Regions from separate parts of the Streptomyces sp. MMBL 11-1 genome, predicted to be linked through region 1. Evidence: riboswitches for the same ligand, from Rfam matches in the RefSeq annotation. Region 1 holds a riboswitch; each other region holds the start of a gene.

Region 1 (3,844 bases):
AGAAGCGCACACCGCCGACGACCTTGTAGGGCAGGCCGACGCGGATGAGGATCTCCTCGAAGACACGGGACTGGGCGTTGGTCCGGTAGAAGACGGCGACGTCCCCCGCCTTGGCGTCGCCCGCGTCGGTGAGCCGGTCGATCTCGTCGGCGACGAACTGCGCCTCGTCGTGCTCGGTGTCGGCGACGTAGCCGGTGATGCGGGCGCCGCCGCCGGCGTTGGTCCAGAGGTTCTTCGGGCGGCGGCTCTCATTGCGCTCGATGACCGCGTTGGCGGCGGAGAGGATCGTCTGCGTGGAGCGGTAGTTCTGCTCCAGGAGGATCGTCGTCGCGCTCGGGTAGTCCTCCTCGAACTGGAGGATGTTGCGGATGGTCGCGCCCCGGAAGGCGTAGATCGACTGGTCCGCGTCGCCCACCACGCACAGCTCGGCGGGGGCGTCGGCCTCCCCGGCCGGGCCGACCAGCTCCCGTACCAGCGTGTACTGGGCGTGGTTGGTGTCCTGGTACTCGTCGACGAGGACGTGGCGGAAGCGGCGGCGGTAGTGCTCGGCGACGTCCGGGAAGGCCTGGAGCAGGTGGACCGTCGTCATGATGATGTCGTCGAAGTCCAGGGCGTTGGCCTCGCGCAGGCGGGCCTGGTAGAGCGCGTACGCCTGGGCGAGGGTCTTCTCGAAGCCATCCGCCGCCTGCCCGGCGAAGGTCTCCTCGTCGATGAGCTCGTTCTTGAGGTTGGAGACCTTGGCGGTGAAGGACTTCGGCGGGAACCGCTTCGGGTCCAGGTCGAGGTCGCGGCAGACCAGGGCCATCAGACGCTTGGAGTCGGCGGCGTCGTAGATCGAGAACGACGAGGTGAAGCCGAGCTTCTTCGACTCGCGGCGCAGGATGCGGACGCACGCGCTGTGGAAGGTCATGACCCACATCGCGTTGGCCCGGGGGCCGACGAGCTGCTCGACGCGCTCCTTCATCTCGCCCGCGGCCTTGTTGGTGAAGGTGATCGCGAGGATCTGCCCGGGGTGCGTCCCGCGCTCGGCCAGCAGGTGGGCGATGCGGTGGGTGAGGACCCGGGTCTTGCCGGAGCCGGCCCCGGCGACGATGAGCAACGGGGACCCGGCGTGCACGACGGCGGCGCGCTGCTCGGTGTTCAGCCCGTCGAGCAGCGCGGCGGAGTCGATCACCGGGCGCGCGTGACCGTCCCGGTAGTACCCGTCCCGGGGCGGCGGGGGCGCGTCGTAGACGCCCGCGAAGAGTCCCTCCGGCACCGCTTCGGGCGCGTGGTCCTCGGGGGGCGGCGGGGGGCCGTCCTCCACGGGCTGGAGGCCGGTCAGGAAACTGTCGTCAAAGAGGCTGCTCATCGCCTCCCGAGTCTAGGCGGCCGGACTGACAAGCTGCTGCCGAAGCCGGGAAGCGGCCACTCGCCCCGGGGAATCGCCCGCCCCTCACCCGTACGCACGGAGAGCGGACGTCGACGTTCCGTGAAGGAGCGCCCGGTCGGAGGGGGTGCCCGGCCCCCGATCCGGAAAGGTCACGAAAATGTATCGGGCATATCGCTCATCGTCCTTCCCAGCGGCGGGGCCGGTTGGCTAGCGTGCTCGGTCAGGTGGCCCGTACCTCCCTGGGGCGAACCACGCCCGACGGGCACCTCTGCCGAATCCGTCCTGCCTCCCTGGCAGTCCGGAACCGGGGACCCACACGCAGAACCGGGGTGAATCGGTCCGTGACCTCGCATCCGGACCGTAGGACAGCCTTCCGTTCCGTCCGAACCCGACAGCTAACCCGGTAGGCGGTCCACGGAAGGAGATGCCGGTCTTGGCATCGCATCGCAAGCCGCGCGCGAAGGTGCGCACCACCACCCCCGCCGTCGGGCTGACGACGGCCGCTCTCGCCTCCGTGACGCTGCTCTCCACGCAGAGCGCCACGGCCGCGCCCGCGGAGCCGAAACCCGCCATCGAGGAAGTCCAGAAGAAGGTCGACGCCCTGTACCGGCAGGCGGGCGCCGCGACGCAGGAGTACAACCGGGCCAAGGCCGCCTCCGCCTCCCAGCGGACGAAGGTCGACACGCTGCTCTCCGACGTGGCGAAGCAGGCCGAGAAGATCAACGAGGCGCGCAGGGCGCTGGGCTCCTACGCGGCGGCCCAGTACCGCAACGGGGGCATCGCGCCCGCGGCGACCTTCTTCCTGGCGGACAACCCGCAGGGGTACTTCGACCAGAGCCGGCTGATGGACCGGGCGACGGAGCGGCAGCAGAAGGCCGTCGCCGAGGTCCGTACGCAGCAGGCCTCGGCGGCGAAGAAGCGCGCGGAGGCGGTGAAGAGCCTGGAGACCCTCACCGAGACGCAGGCCACGCTGGCCTCCAGCAAGAAGGACGTGCAGTCCAGGCTCACCGAGGCCCGGAGCCTGCTGTCGAGGCTGACCGCCGAGGAGAAGGCGCGGCTGGCGGAGCTGGAGCGCAGACAGGAGGCCGAGGCAAAGGAGAAGGCGGCGAAGCTGGCCGCCCGGCAGGCCGCCGAGGCGAAGGAGCGGGCCGAGGCCGAGGAGAAGGCCCGCGAGGAGGCCGCGAAGGAGTCCGGCGGCGGTTCGGGCACCGGCACCGGCTCCGGCTCAGGTACGGGCACGGGCTCGGGCACCGGCGCGGACAGCGGCTACGCCGCCAAGGCGGAGAAGGTGCTGGCCTTCGCCCGCGCCCAGATCGGGAAGCCGTACGTGTGGGGCGCGACGGGCCCGTCCAGTTACGACTGCTCGGGGCTGACGCAGGCGGCGTGGCGGGAGGCGGGCGTGACCCTGCCCCGGACGACCTGGGACCAGGTGGAGGTCGGGACGCGGGTCGCCACGTCGGACCTCCAGCCCGGAGACCTGGTCTTCTTCTACGACGACATCAGCCACGTCGGCATCTACAAGGGCGACGGGATGATGATCCACGCCCCGAAGCCGGGTGCGAACGTGCGCGAGGAGTCGATCTACTCCATGCCGATCCACGGCAGCGTGCGCCCCGCGTGACGCGCGCCGGGGGGCGGCCCTTCGGCGGCCGCCCCCCGGGGAGGCTCAGGTCCAGACCGTGGCGAGGAAGATGTTGACGACCGTCAGTCCGCCGACCGCGGCGAACGCGCCCTTGTCCACCGTCTCGTCGTCCCGCTTGACGTAGACGAGGGCGAGGATCACGACCAGCAGCGCGAGCTTGATGCCGATCTTGACGTGGTTCACGGTCTGGTCGTCGGCCTCATTGAGTCCGACCAGGGCGACGCCGGTGACGAGCATGGTCAGCGCGCCGTGCAGCATGGCGGGGGTGAAGCGGGCGGTGCCCGCCCCCATGGCCTTCATCTGCGTCAGGAAGCCGCCCAGCAGGGAGGCGATGCCGATGATGTGCAGGGCGACGAAGACATTGATGAGTACGTCCATGGCTCCGGAGCCTAGCCAGGGCCGCTCCTCCCCCACGCAGTGAGGCAAGCCTTCCCTGGGCGCTTTCCTCACTCGTGAACCAATTGCCCATTCCTTGCGCTGATTGCCCGGCAACAGGCTCCCGTTCTCGATCAGATGCGGCCGTCGAAACGTCACATCAGGGCAATAGCCGTCATGGGGATTCTTTTCCCCGCACCCGGAATAGCGTCCTGCACGGGCCCGCCGGCATCCCCCGGCGGGCATCCGACAGAAAGGATGCCGCCCCCGTGGCAGCGCACCGCAGGTCAGCTCACCGAAAACCCGAGCAGCGCCCGGTCACCGGCCCCGCCGCCCGCACCGCCGCCGCCCTGGCGCTCGCCGGGGCGGCCACCGTCGGCTCGGTCTCCGGGGCGGGCGCGGCCCCCGCCGAACCGGCCCCCACCGCCGCGCGGGTCAAGGCGGAGGTCGACCGG
Region 2 (3,844 bases), 2.3 Mb from region 1:
GCGCTTCGCCTCGACGTGGTCGCCGGAGGACTCTCCGCGCAGCCGTCGGCCGATCCAGGGCACGAGGTATTCGCGGGCCCACTGGATGTTGTCGCGCCGTGCGTCGAAGGGGCTGCGCTGGGCCTGCGGCGGCCAGGGCTGGTCGGGGTCGGCGGGCACGTCGTGGCCGAGGACCTGTGCGGCGCGCAGCGCGACGCGGGTGTGTCCCTCGGGCGACAGGTGCAGCCGGTCGTTGTCCCACGCGCGCCGGTCCTGGACGGAACGCAGCGACCACAGGTCCAGCACGGGGCAGTGGTAGCGGTCGGCGATCGCCCGCAGATGGACGTTGTACGTGGCGATCTTGCCGCGCATGTGGCGCAGCACCGGAACGCCCCGGGTGTCGAAGCCGGTGGTGACCATGACCGTGCCGACGGCGTTGCTCAGGTCGGCGACCGCGCGTTCGAAACGCTCGGCGAGGTCGTCGGGGTCGGTGCCGGGCCGGATGATGTCGTTGCCGCCCGCACAGAAACTGACCAGGTCGGGGGCCAGTTCCTTGGCGCGCGGGATCTGCTCCTCGACGATCTGGTCGAGGAGACGTCCTCGTACGGCGAGATTGGCGTAGCGGAAGTCCCCGTGCGGGGAGTCCTCGGGGCCGGCCGCCGCGTCGGGGGCCGGGAGCCGGTCGGCGAGAAGCACCGCGAAGCGGTCCGCCCAGCCGACAAAGGTCCCGTCGGGGCCGGGGTCGCCGACGCCCTCGGTGAAACTGTCGCCAATCGCCGCGTACGACCCGATGATGTGCTGCTGGTTTTTTCTCGAATCGTCTGCCACAAGGACTTATCCTGCATCGTGCGATGTGACCTACGCGACCGTAATACGGGGTTGACTGGTGGTGAGATAGACCACCCGGTCAGTTTTTGGTAAACCCGGAATAAGTGGAGGGGCGGTGCGCCGTCGCGCACCGCCCCTCGTTCACTGTGTGCCGCGCCCGGTCAGACGGAGACGCCGTGCAGACGCAGGTACGCGATCGGGTCGACGTCCGAGCCGTAGCTCGGGCCGGTGCGGACCTCGAAGTGCAGGTGCGGGCCGGTGGAGTTCCCGGTGGAACCGGAGAGGCCGATCTGCTGGCCGCCGGTGACGGTCTGGCCGACGGAGACGTTGAGCGAGGACTGGTGGGCGTACTGGGAGTACATGCCGTCCTCGTGCTGGATGACGACCTCGTTGCCGTACGAGCCGCTGTTGCCGGCCGAGACGACGGTGCCCGGGCCGATGGCGAGTACGGGGGTGCCGGAGGCTGCCTGGAAGTCGGAGCCGGTGTGGTAGCCGCTGGACCAGCTGGCGCCGGAAGCCCGGTACTGGGTGGTGACGTTGGCGTTGGCCAGCGGGGCGGACCAGCCGGAGCCGGTGGCCTCGGAGGAGCCGGTCCGCGACGGGCTGCTGGAGTCGTCGGCGGAGGCGGTGTCCGCCTTCGGGGCCGTCTTCGGCGCGGCCTTCGGTGCCGGTTCGGCCTTCTTGGGGGCGGCCTCGGGAGCCGCGGACTTCTCGGCCGGGGCGGAGCCCTTGGCGCCGAGGGTCAGCTTCATGCCCGGGTGGATCAGGCCGGGGTCCTCGCCGACGGTGGAGCGGTTGTCCTGGTACAGCTTCTGCCACCCGCCCTTGAGCTGGTGCTCGGCCGCGATCTTCGCCAGGTAATCGCCGGAGACGACGGCGTACGTCTTCGGGACGTCCTTCGACGCGGCGGGCGCGGCGGCCGGTGCGGTGTGCGCGGCGGCGACCGAGGCGGCGGCGGGCTTCGCCGCCGGAGCCGCCTGGTCCGCGGCGTTCGCGACGGTGGCGCCGATGAGCGGAAGGGCGAGTGCGGCGCCGCCGGTCCCAGCGGCGAGGACGCCGCGGGAGATCGGGCCGGACTTCGGACGGCGGTGCTTACCCTTTGCGGGCATGGGAAGTTCCTCTCCGGCGCCTGCGAGGTGAGCTGTCGGGTTCGGGCTGGAGATGCCCGGTCGCGTTGCGGCGACTTCACCCCGAGCCGGTCCGGATCGCTCCGGACCGGCGGCTTACCTGGTTCCCCCGCTCCTGCCACGCGTGAGTGGGTGGGTGCGAATTCCGGGCGGCGGCAGGATTAGGCGGTCCGTCCGGATTGCGGCGACCGTAAACGAGTCAGGACGAGCAGAACAAGCCATCGGTTGCGCACCGGAATCATCGATTCGCTATCGCCCCACTATTCCCGTCACACTCCGTGGATTACGGATCTTGGATTTCCGTACGGGCAACGGGAAGACTCCGGTGTGCGCTCGCCACGGACCGTCACGGATATGATCCCGCTCACCTCGGCAATCCCATCTCCCCCATTAGCGGGGCATGTTCTGCGAAATGCACCAATACGGACATGACGTCTCCGTCATTCCTGACGCCCGGTCAGACAGACCGCCCCGGCACTCGCACCGGGGCGCGCGACCGTGATGATTTTCCGTCGAATCGATGTCGTATCGTCACGGGAGCGCCCTCGCCGGCGAGCCGCGCCGACGCCAGAGATCCCAGGAGCCACCGTGACGCAACAGGTGCCGCAGGTCCCGCCGACAGAGACCGCGCTGACCGGAGTCCGCAACTTCCGCGACGTGGGCGGGCTCCCCACCGCGGACGGACGGCGCACCGCCTTCGGGCGGCTCTACCGGAGCGGCCACCTGGCCCACGCCACCGCCGAGGACGCGGTCTTCCTCGGCGGGCTCGGGCTGCACACCATCTTCGACTTCCGCCACTCCGCCGACCACCGGCTCGACGGGTACGACATCGAGCTGGCCGGTGTCCGCAATGTCAGCATTCCACTCTCGGACCCGGCCGACGGGGCCGAGTTCTGGCGGCTGGTGGGCAGCGGGAACATCGAGCAGCTGCGCTCGGTCCTCTCGGGTGACAAGGGCGTCGACCGCATGATCCGGATGTACCGCGCGACGATTCTGGACCGCACCGCCGAGCACAGCCGGGTGCTGCACGCCCTGGCCGAGGACAGCGTCCCCGCTCTGATGCACTGCGCGGCGGGCAAGGACCGGGCCGGTCTCTCGATCGCGGTCGCCCTGCTGGCGGTCGGCGTCGTACCGGAGGCGATCGAGGAGGACTACCTCAAGTCCAACGACCTCCACCGCCGGTACGAGGTGAAGCGCTCCGACCCGTCCGGGGCCGGCATGTCGGCCGAGGTGCAGGAGCTGCTGGACCCGCTGTTCGGGGCGCGGCCCGCCTATCTCGCGGCGGCCTTCGCGACCATCGAGGAGAACTGGGGAACGGCGGACCGCTACCTGACCGAGGGGCTGAAGATCTCCCCCGGGACCCGCGAACGGCTGCGCGAGCGGCTGCTCGACGAGGGCTGACCCCTCCGGCGCCTCCTCGCCCCGGACGGTCCTTCATTTGCTCCCGGCCACCACGAAGAGCAGGTAGAGGAAGGCCGCGATGACATGGCCCGCGACCAGATAGGCGAAGAGCCGGATGATCACGCCGCGCGGCATCCGCTTCTCCTGGGGGTCCTCGTTCGCGCGGCGTCCGGGGCCCAGCGGGTCGTAGTGTTCGGAATCGGACATGACGGTCCTCTCTGTCGGCCTCGCGGCCGGTGGAGCGAAGGATGGAGCCGGCGGGGCGGCCGGTCAGCGCGCGTGGAGGGCGTTGCCGAGGCACAGCTCGGCGGCGGGACTCTGCAGCAGGGAGTGGACGAAGAGCAGCTCCGCGCCGCAGCGGTCGACGGCCGCGATCCGGTGCGGGGTGAGCGAGTCGAAGTGGGCGCTGTCGCCGGGTTCGAGGTCGTGGACGGTGTCGCCGAGCCCGACCCGCAGCCGGCCGTCCAGGACGTACAGCCACTCCTCGCCGGGGTGGACCCTGACCAGGT
Region 3 (3,844 bases), 1.3 Mb from region 1:
GGAGGCCTGGGCGAGGGTCTCGTGGAACCAGCCGCCCAGCGAGCGCAGATCCTCGTCCTCGCCCCGGCGGGCCCGCTCCTGGCCCAGCCTGACCAGTCCCCGGAGCACCTTCAGGTGGGCTTCCGTGCGGCGTTGGGCGGCGCGCTCCGCACCCAGTGGCTCCAGGAGCGTCCGCACCTCCAGGAGGTCGGCCGCCTCCTGCGCGGTGGGCTCGGCGACACAGGCGCCGGCATGCCTGCGGGTGACCACGAAGCCCTCGGACTCCAGCGTGCGCAGGGCCTCGCGGACCGGGACGCGGGAAACCCCGTAGCGGCGGGCCAGCAACTCCTCGGTGAGGCGGCTGCCGCGCTCGTGGACACCGGAGACGATGTCGTCACGAATTGCCGTGCATACCGAATGCGCGGGAATGCGCATGTCCGAACCTCCGCCTTGATCCCCGCGAAACGCGGCCGCCCGACGCCTGTTCCGTGACTCTATGGCAATCTGCCGGAATTTCCGATGGCAGACCGGAATCCATGAATATCCTCGGCCCAAAATCGCCGAAGGCCCCGACGGGTGCCGGGGCCTTCGGGCGGTATCGCGCGGGGCGGGTCAGACGTTCAGACCGTGGGAGCGCAGGTAGCCGACGGGGTCCATGTCGGAGCCGTAGTCGGGGCTGGTGCGGGCCTCGAAGTGCAGGTGCGGGCCGGTGGAGTTGCCGGTGGAGCCGGAGAGGCCGATCTGCTGGCCGGAGGAGACGCTCTGGCCGACGGAGACGCCGATCGAGGAGAGGTGGCCGTACTGGGTGTACGTGCCGTCCGTCATCCGGAGCACGATGTTGTTGCCGTACGCGCCTCCCCAGCCGGCCTCCACGACCGTGCCGGCGCCGACCGCGACGACGGAGCTGCCGGAGGCGGCCCGGAAGTCCACGCCGGAGTGGCTGCCGGAGGACCAGAGCGAACCGCCGGCGTTGTAGCCGGTGGTGACGTGGGAGCCGGCGACCGGGAGGTGGAAGGCGTTCAGCCGGGCGCGCTCGGCGGCGCGGGCGGCACGGGCCTTCTCCTCGCGGACCTCCTTGGCGCGGGCCTCGGCCTTCCGCTCGGCCTCCGCCTTCGCCTTCGCCTTGGCCGCCTTCTCGCGGGCCTCCGCGGCGGCCTTGGCCTTCGCCTTCGCGATCGCCTCGGCCTGCTGCTTCTGGGCGTGGGCCTGCGCGTCGATCTGGTCGGCGAGGGTGGCGTCGAGCGCGACGGTCTGGGTGAGGCCGGTGTCGGCGACCTCGGTGGCCTCGGTGTCCGCGGCGAGGGCCGGGGAGGCCTGCGAGCCGAGGACTCCGGCGGTGGCCAGAGCCGCGATACCGACGGCCCGGGCGCTCCGGCGCGTGAGGCGGCTCGGGGCACGGTGCTTCCCGGTGGCACGGGTGAACGCCATGGAGGGGCTGATCCTTTCCTTCCTTCTCGCCTACCGGGTTAGCTGACGGGTTCGGAGCAGGAAGGTCTCCTACGGATGCCCGCGCCGGTTTCGCGGCACTGGCCTCCGATTCACCCCAGGGACTGCGTGGGTCCCCGGCTCCCCAGGCTCGCGCCTGACGGGGACTCGGCGATGACTGCCCGGCGCCGCGGCTGCGGCATACGGGTGGCGGACAGCCGAGCCGACGCTAGGCGGGGCGGCTTCCCATCACCAAACGGGCCAGGGGATTTGTCGCACATCCCACAGGGCAGACAGGCTGAATGTTCACCAAAAGGGATAGAACGAACAAAGAGGGCAAACAGCAAGGACCCCGACGAACTTCCGCTCGTCGGGGTCCTGTTCGCAGCGGTGTGCCGCAGGTGCGTCAGCCGGTGACGACGGACACCTCTCCGATGCCGAGGGCCCTCACCGGCTCCTCGATCCGCGCGGCGTCCCCCACGAGGACCGTGACCAGCCGGTCGACCGGGAAGGCGCTGACCACGGCGGCGGTCGCCTCCACGGTGCCCGTCTCGGCGAGCCGGGCGTAGAGGTGGGCCTGGTAGTCGTCGGGGAGGTGCTGCTCGACCTGGTCGGCCAGCGTGCTCGCGACGGAGGCGGCGGTCTCGAACTTCAGCGGGGCGACCCCCACCAGGTTCTGCACGGCCGTCTCGCGCTCGGCGTCGGTCAGCCCCTCGGCGGCCAGCGTCCGCAGGACCTTCCAGAGGTCGTCCAGCGCCGGTCCGGTGGACTCCGTGTCCACCGAGCCGCTGATCGCGAGCATGGCCGCGCCGCCCGAGTCGGGGCCGCTGGAACGCAGCACCTGGGCGAAGGCGCGCACCCCGTAGGTGTACCCCTTCTCCTCGCGCAGCACCCGGTCCAGCCGGGAGGTCAGGGTGCCGCCCAGGCAGTACGTACCGAGCACCTGGGCGGGCCAGACGCGCTCGTGCCGGTCGGCGCCGATGCGGCCGATCAGCAGCTGGGTCTGGACCGCGCCGGGCCGGTCCACGATGACCACGCGGCCGGTGTCGTCCGCGGTGATGGGCGGCACCGGGCGGGCCTGCCCGGCGTCGCCCGACCAGTCACCGAGGGTCTCCGCCAACAGCGCGTCCAGGTCGATGCCGGTCAGGTCGCCGACGATCACGGCCGTCGCGGTGGACGGACGGACGTGGGCGTCGAAGAAGGCGCGCACGGCCCTCTCGTCGATCCGCCGGACCGTCTCCTCGGTGCCCAGGCGCGGGCGGGACATCCGGGCGCCGGCCGGGAACAGCTCCTTGGAGAGCTGCTTGGCGGCGCGCCGGGACGGGTTGGCCTGCTCGTGGGGGATCTCGTCGAGGCGGTTGCCGACGAGGCGCTCGATCTCGCTCCCGTCGAAGGCGGGGGCCCGCAGCGCCTCGGCGACCAGCCCGAGGGCCTTGGCCAGCCGGGAGGCCGGAACCTCCAGGGACACCCGGACGCCGGGGTGGTCGGCGTGCGCGTCGAGCGTGGCGCCGCAGCGCTCCAGCTCGGCGGCGAACTCCTCGGCGCTGTGCTTGTCGGTGCCCTCGGAGAGCGCCCGCGACATGATCGTGGCCACGCCGTCCAGGCCCTCGGGCTCCGCCTCCAGGGGCGCGTCCAGGAAGATCTCCACCGCGACGACCTGCTGGCCGGGGCGGTGGCAGCGCAGCACGGTCAGCCCGTTGGGCAGGGCGCCGCGCTCGGGCGCCGGGAAGGCCCAGGGGCGGGCCGTGCCGGGCCTGGGCTGCGGGTGGTACTCCATGGCTACTCCAGTCGCGGCGGCGTCGCTCACTTGTCCGCCCCCTCGTGCGCGTCGGTGCCCTCGGTGGCTGCCGTGCCCTCGTCGGACCCGTCGGCCTCGTCGGCCGGCTCGATGGGTTCGTACACCAGCACCGCCCGGTTGTCGGGCCGCAGGGCGGCCTCGGCCGCCGCGCGCACCTCCTCCGCGGTGATGTCCAGGACGCGGCCCACGGCGCTCAGGGCGAGCTGCGGGTCACCGAACAGGACCGCGTAGCGGCACAGTTCGTCGGCGCGGCCGGCGACCGTCCCCAGCCGGTCCAGCCACTCGCGCTCCAACTGCGCCTGCGCCCGCTCCATTTCCTCGGGCGTGGGCCCCTCGGCGGCGAACCGGGCGAGCTCCTCGTCGACCGCGGCCTCGACCGTCTCCACCTCGACACCGCCGGACGTCTTCACGTCCAGCCAGCCCAGCGAGGGCGCCCCGGCGAGCCGCAGCAGCCCGAAACCGGCCGCCACCGCCGTACGGTCGCGGCGGACCAGGCGGTTGTGCAGCCGGGAGGACTCGCCGCCGCCCAGCACGGTGAGCGCCAGGTCGGCGGCGTCACAGGCGCGGGTGCCGTCGTGGGGGAGCCGGTAGGCGGCCATCAGGGCGCGCGCCGGGACCTCCTCGTGGACCACTTCGCGCAGC
Region 4 (3,844 bases), 2.0 Mb from region 1:
AGCAGGGCGTTGGCGGAGCCCTCCTCGATGCCGCGGGCCAGGCGCTCGGGGTTGGTGACGAAGAGGTCGTCGCCGACGATCTGGACCTTGGCCCCGATGCGGTCGGTGATGACCTTCCAGCCGGCCCAGTCGTCCTCGTACAGCGGGTCCTCGATGGAGACCAGCGGGTACGCGGAGACGAGCTCCTCGTAGTACTCGGTCATCTCGGCGGCCGAGCGGGACTTGCCCTCGAACTCGTAGACGCCGTCCTTGTAGAACTCGGACGCGGCGACGTCGAGCGCGAGCGCGATGTCGCGGCCCGGGACGTAACCGGCCTCCTTGATGGCCTCGACGATGAGGTCCAGGGCGGCGCGGTTGGACTCCAGGTTCGGGGCGAAGCCGCCCTCGTCACCGAGTCCGGTGGACAGGCCCTTGGTCTTGAGGACCTTCTTCAGCGTGTGGTAGACCTCCGCGCCCCAGCGCAGGGCCTCGGAGAAGGACTCCGCGCCGATCGGGGCGATCATGAACTCCTGGATGTCCACGTTGGAGTCGGCGTGCGAGCCGCCGTTCAGGATGTTCATCATCGGAACGGGCAGCAGGTGCGCGTTCGGGCCGCCGAGGTAGCGGAAGAGCGGCAGGTCGGACGCCTCGGAGGCGGCGTGCGCGACGGCCAGCGAGACGCCGAGGATGGCGTTCGCGCCGAGCGAGGCCTTGTTCTCGGTGGCGTCCAGGTCGAACATCGCCTGGTCGATGAGGCGCTGCTCGGTGGCGTCGTACCCGACGAGCTCCGGGCCGATCTGCTCGATGACGGCGAGGACGGCCTTCTCGACGCCCTTGCCCATGTAGCGGTTGGGGTCACCGTCGCGAAGCTCAATGGCCTCGAACGCACCGGTGGAGGCGCCGGACGGAACAGCAGCACGGCCCGTGCTGCCGTCGTCGAGGCCAACCTCGACCTCGACCGTGGGGTTTCCCCGGGAGTCGAGGATTTCCCTGGCTACGACGACGTCGATGGACGGCACGAGGCATCTCCTTCTGGGATCTGACACTGGTTGTGCAGGGTCACTGTGGCCTTGCGACACGAGCCTATCGGGCCCGGCCGCGTCGGCCAGCCGACCGCCCGCCTCCTGGGACGAAAAAGGACCCAAGGGCCTGCATCACGGGACAAAACTCTAGAAATCTACTGAGCGGTAACAACAAGAGGTGAACGCATGCGGGTTCACCGGCGCCCGCCGCTCACGAAAAGTCCGGCCCGGCGCGCCGGGGATACGAGCGCGCCGGGCCGGGAAGCCGTGCGAGGAGAAGTGCCGCCGGACGCTTCTCCTCCGGGGAGGAGAGACGGCGGTTACTTCAGGTGGAGCTGCTGACCCGGGAAGATCAGGTCGGCGTCCTTGACGATGTCGTCGTTGAGCTCGAAGAGCTTGCTCCAGCCGCCCTTGACGTCTTCCGCCTCGGCGATGCTGCTCAGCGTGTCGCCGGCCTCGACCTTGTACTCGCCGTCACCCTTCTGGACCTTCTCGCCGGTCGGGGTGGTGACGGTCTTCTTGCTCTCGGCCTTCTTCTCGGCCTGCGGAGCGGTGCGCTGCTCGGAGCGCGTGGTGGGCTGCTCGGCCTGACGCTCGGGCTGCGCCTGCTCGGGCTTGCTCTCGCCGGAGCCGGAGCCGGTGTTCACGCCCGGGTCCACACCGTCGTTGGTGAGGCCGCCCGCGCCGGCGCAGGCCCAGGCGCCCGGACCCTGCATGTCGAGGAGCTTCTCGGCGGTGGCGATCTGCTGGTCCTTGGAGGCCAGGTCGGCACGGGGGGCGTACTGAGTACCGCCGGCGGCGGCCCAGCTGGACTGCGAGAACTGCAGTCCGCCGTAGTAGCCGTTGCCGGTGTTGATGGACCAGTTGCCGCCGGACTCGCACTGGGCGACGGCGTCCCAGGTCTCGACGGAGGCGGCGGAGGCGTTGGTCGCACCCATCAGCGGGACGGCGATCGCGGCGCCGGTGACGCCCGCGAGGGTGGCGATACGGGTGGCCTTGGACGGGCGGCGGTGCTTGCCCTTGCTGTTCAGCAGCATGGAACGAATCTCCTCACCGACGCCTACGAGGTGAGCTGTCGGGTTCGGGCTGATGAGTTGCCCGGTCGCACGGTGCTGCTCGCGACTTCACCCCTAGCCGGCCCCGTACGCCCCCGTCGGTTCGACGAGGCGTCCGGACCCGGCGGCTTACCTGGGTCCCCCGCTCCTGCCTACGGCGCTTACGCGTCTGTTCCCTTCGACCGACGGCAGGATTCGGCGTGACGGTCGACGGGGCCCGCGGTGCGAGCGGCTCCGACCGTAAACACAGGCAACCCCGACATTCAAAGATGGACATAGGGGGCAATCAACCCGAACTCGCCGTGGCCGGCGCACCGTTTCCGCAGGTCGGGGGCGTTGCGCCCGGACCGGCCGGACGAGACGCGCGAGTTGAAGCAAAGAGACCCATGTCTCACTTACGCAAAAGTGGACATAGGTCTCTTAACTACCCGTCTTTTCGGGGTGTTTTCCCGAATTCGATCAGTTGCCGGCGGGCGTCTCGGCACCCGTCGGCGCGGGCCGGTCCGCGCCCTCGTCCGCACCCTTGTCCGTACTCGGGTCAGCGCTCGGATCCAGGCCCAGGTCCAGGTGCTGGCCGGGCAGGATCAGGTCCGGGTCGGAGCCCAGGACGCTCTTGTTCGTCTCGTACAGGCCGGTCCAGCCGCCGGGAAGCTCCTGCGTGTCGGCGATCGCCCAGAGGCTGTCCCCGGGCCGCACCGTGTACCCGTCGGCGGACACCGCGCCGCCGTCCCGCGCGTCGCCGTCACCGCGCGAGGCGTGCCGGCCGGACTCACGGGGACCGTTCTCCTGGCCCGCGTCGGCCTCCTCGGGCGCGGGGGTGCCCCGGTGCTTGCCTCCCTTGCCCTCCCCGCCCGTCGAGGCGTCGGGGGCGGTGGAGGGGTCCGAGGCGTCGGGGGCGCCGGAGGCGGGCGGGGCGGAGGGCGTCACCGAGGAGTCGGAAGCCTCGCTCTCCTTCTCCGCGTCACCCTTACCGCTCTTGTCCGCTTCATCACGCTTCTCACCCTTGGGGGATTCACCGGACTCGCCGGATTCACCGGATTCACCGGTTGTATCCGCTTCGCCGGTCGGCGGGGAGGTCGGATCGGCCGAGGGGTCCGCCGAGGGGTCCGCCGACGGATCGGTGGACGGCGAGGTGCCCGGGTCGACGCCGGGCAGGCCGCCGTCCACGGCGAGGCCGGAGATCACCGCACAGCTGGGCCACGCCTTCGGGCCCTGGTCGTCCAGGACCTTCTCGGCGACGGAGATCTGCTGCGAGCGGCTGGCGAGGTCGGCGCGGGGCGCGAACTCCGTGCCGCCGTACGCCGACCAGGTCTCCTGCGAGAACTGGAGCCCGCCGTAGTAGCCGTTGCCGAGATCGGCGCTCCACATGCCGCCGCTCTCGCACTCCGCGACCCGGTCCCAGGTGGTGGCCTCGGCCGCGTGCGCGCCGCCGGCGCCGAGCAGCGGGATGGCGATGGCCGATCCCGTCACGCCCGCGGCGACGATGAGGGCGGGTGCCTGGCGAGGGCGGCGGTGTCTGCCGTTCGCGGAGCCCATGGGTATGCCTTCCGTGCGACTGACAAGCGAGTGGCCTGAGCGCCGCACAGCGGATTCCGTGCCTGCTTCGGCGCCCAAGTGACGCGTGAGCAAGGTGCGACCGACGCGTCGAACCGTGAACCTAGCGGGACTCGAACGTGTGTCACAAGTCGATGCAGCGCAGATCACGTGAAAGTCACAGAGTTGACACTGTGTCACTTTTTTCGGTCCGGGCACCCGGCTCGAACGCGACCGGAAGGGTGCGCAGTCCAC

Evidence for each region. A riboswitch is a leader RNA that binds a small molecule or an ion and turns the genes downstream of it on or off. The one in region 1 is predicted to bind cyclic di-AMP.
Region 2: it holds a riboswitch for cyclic di-AMP, as region 1 does, so the genes downstream of both, PSQ21_RS32145 (M23 family metallopeptidase) here and PSQ21_RS21965 (C40 family peptidase) in region 1, are expected to answer to the same signal.
Region 3: it holds a riboswitch for cyclic di-AMP, as region 1 does, so the genes downstream of both, PSQ21_RS27955 (M23 family metallopeptidase) here and PSQ21_RS21965 (C40 family peptidase) in region 1, are expected to answer to the same signal.
Region 4: it holds a riboswitch for cyclic di-AMP, as region 1 does, so the genes downstream of both, PSQ21_RS12450 (LysM peptidoglycan-binding domain-containing protein) here and PSQ21_RS21965 (C40 family peptidase) in region 1, are expected to answer to the same signal.

The regions. Positions count from the first base shown of each region.
Region 1 is NZ_CP117709.1:4,944,294-4,948,137, reverse strand. It holds gene pcrA (DNA helicase PcrA) at 1-1,351, opposite strand, end outside; cyclic di-AMP (ydaO/yuaA leader) riboswitch at 1,632-1,798, shown strand; gene PSQ21_RS21965 (C40 family peptidase) at 1,797-2,993, shown strand; gene PSQ21_RS21960 (hypothetical protein) at 3,039-3,392, opposite strand; gene PSQ21_RS21955 (C40 family peptidase) at 3,659-3,844, shown strand, end outside.
Region 2 is NZ_CP117709.1:7,286,946-7,290,789, reverse strand. It holds gene PSQ21_RS32150 (SGNH/GDSL hydrolase family protein) at 1-807, opposite strand, end outside; gene PSQ21_RS32145 (M23 family metallopeptidase) at 969-1,916, opposite strand; cyclic di-AMP (ydaO/yuaA leader) riboswitch at 1,919-2,079, opposite strand; gene PSQ21_RS32140 (tyrosine-protein phosphatase) at 2,523-3,335, shown strand; gene PSQ21_RS32135 (DUF6126 family protein) at 3,369-3,542, opposite strand; gene PSQ21_RS32130 (helix-turn-helix domain-containing protein) at 3,606-3,844, opposite strand, start outside.
Region 3 is NZ_CP117709.1:6,265,220-6,269,063, reverse strand. It holds gene PSQ21_RS27960 (GntR family transcriptional regulator) at 1-414, opposite strand, end outside; gene PSQ21_RS27955 (M23 family metallopeptidase) at 592-1,407, opposite strand; cyclic di-AMP (ydaO/yuaA leader) riboswitch at 1,421-1,588, opposite strand; gene PSQ21_RS27950 (M16 family metallopeptidase) at 1,811-3,181, opposite strand; gene PSQ21_RS27945 (M16 family metallopeptidase) at 3,208-3,844, opposite strand, start outside.
Region 4 is NZ_CP117709.1:2,911,382-2,915,225, forward strand. It holds gene eno (phosphopyruvate hydratase) at 1-998, opposite strand, end outside; gene PSQ21_RS12450 (LysM peptidoglycan-binding domain-containing protein) at 1,322-2,038, opposite strand; cyclic di-AMP (ydaO/yuaA leader) riboswitch at 2,044-2,180, opposite strand; gene PSQ21_RS12455 (transglycosylase family protein) at 2,516-3,592, opposite strand; gene PSQ21_RS12460 (cytochrome P450 family protein) at 3,768-3,844, opposite strand, start outside.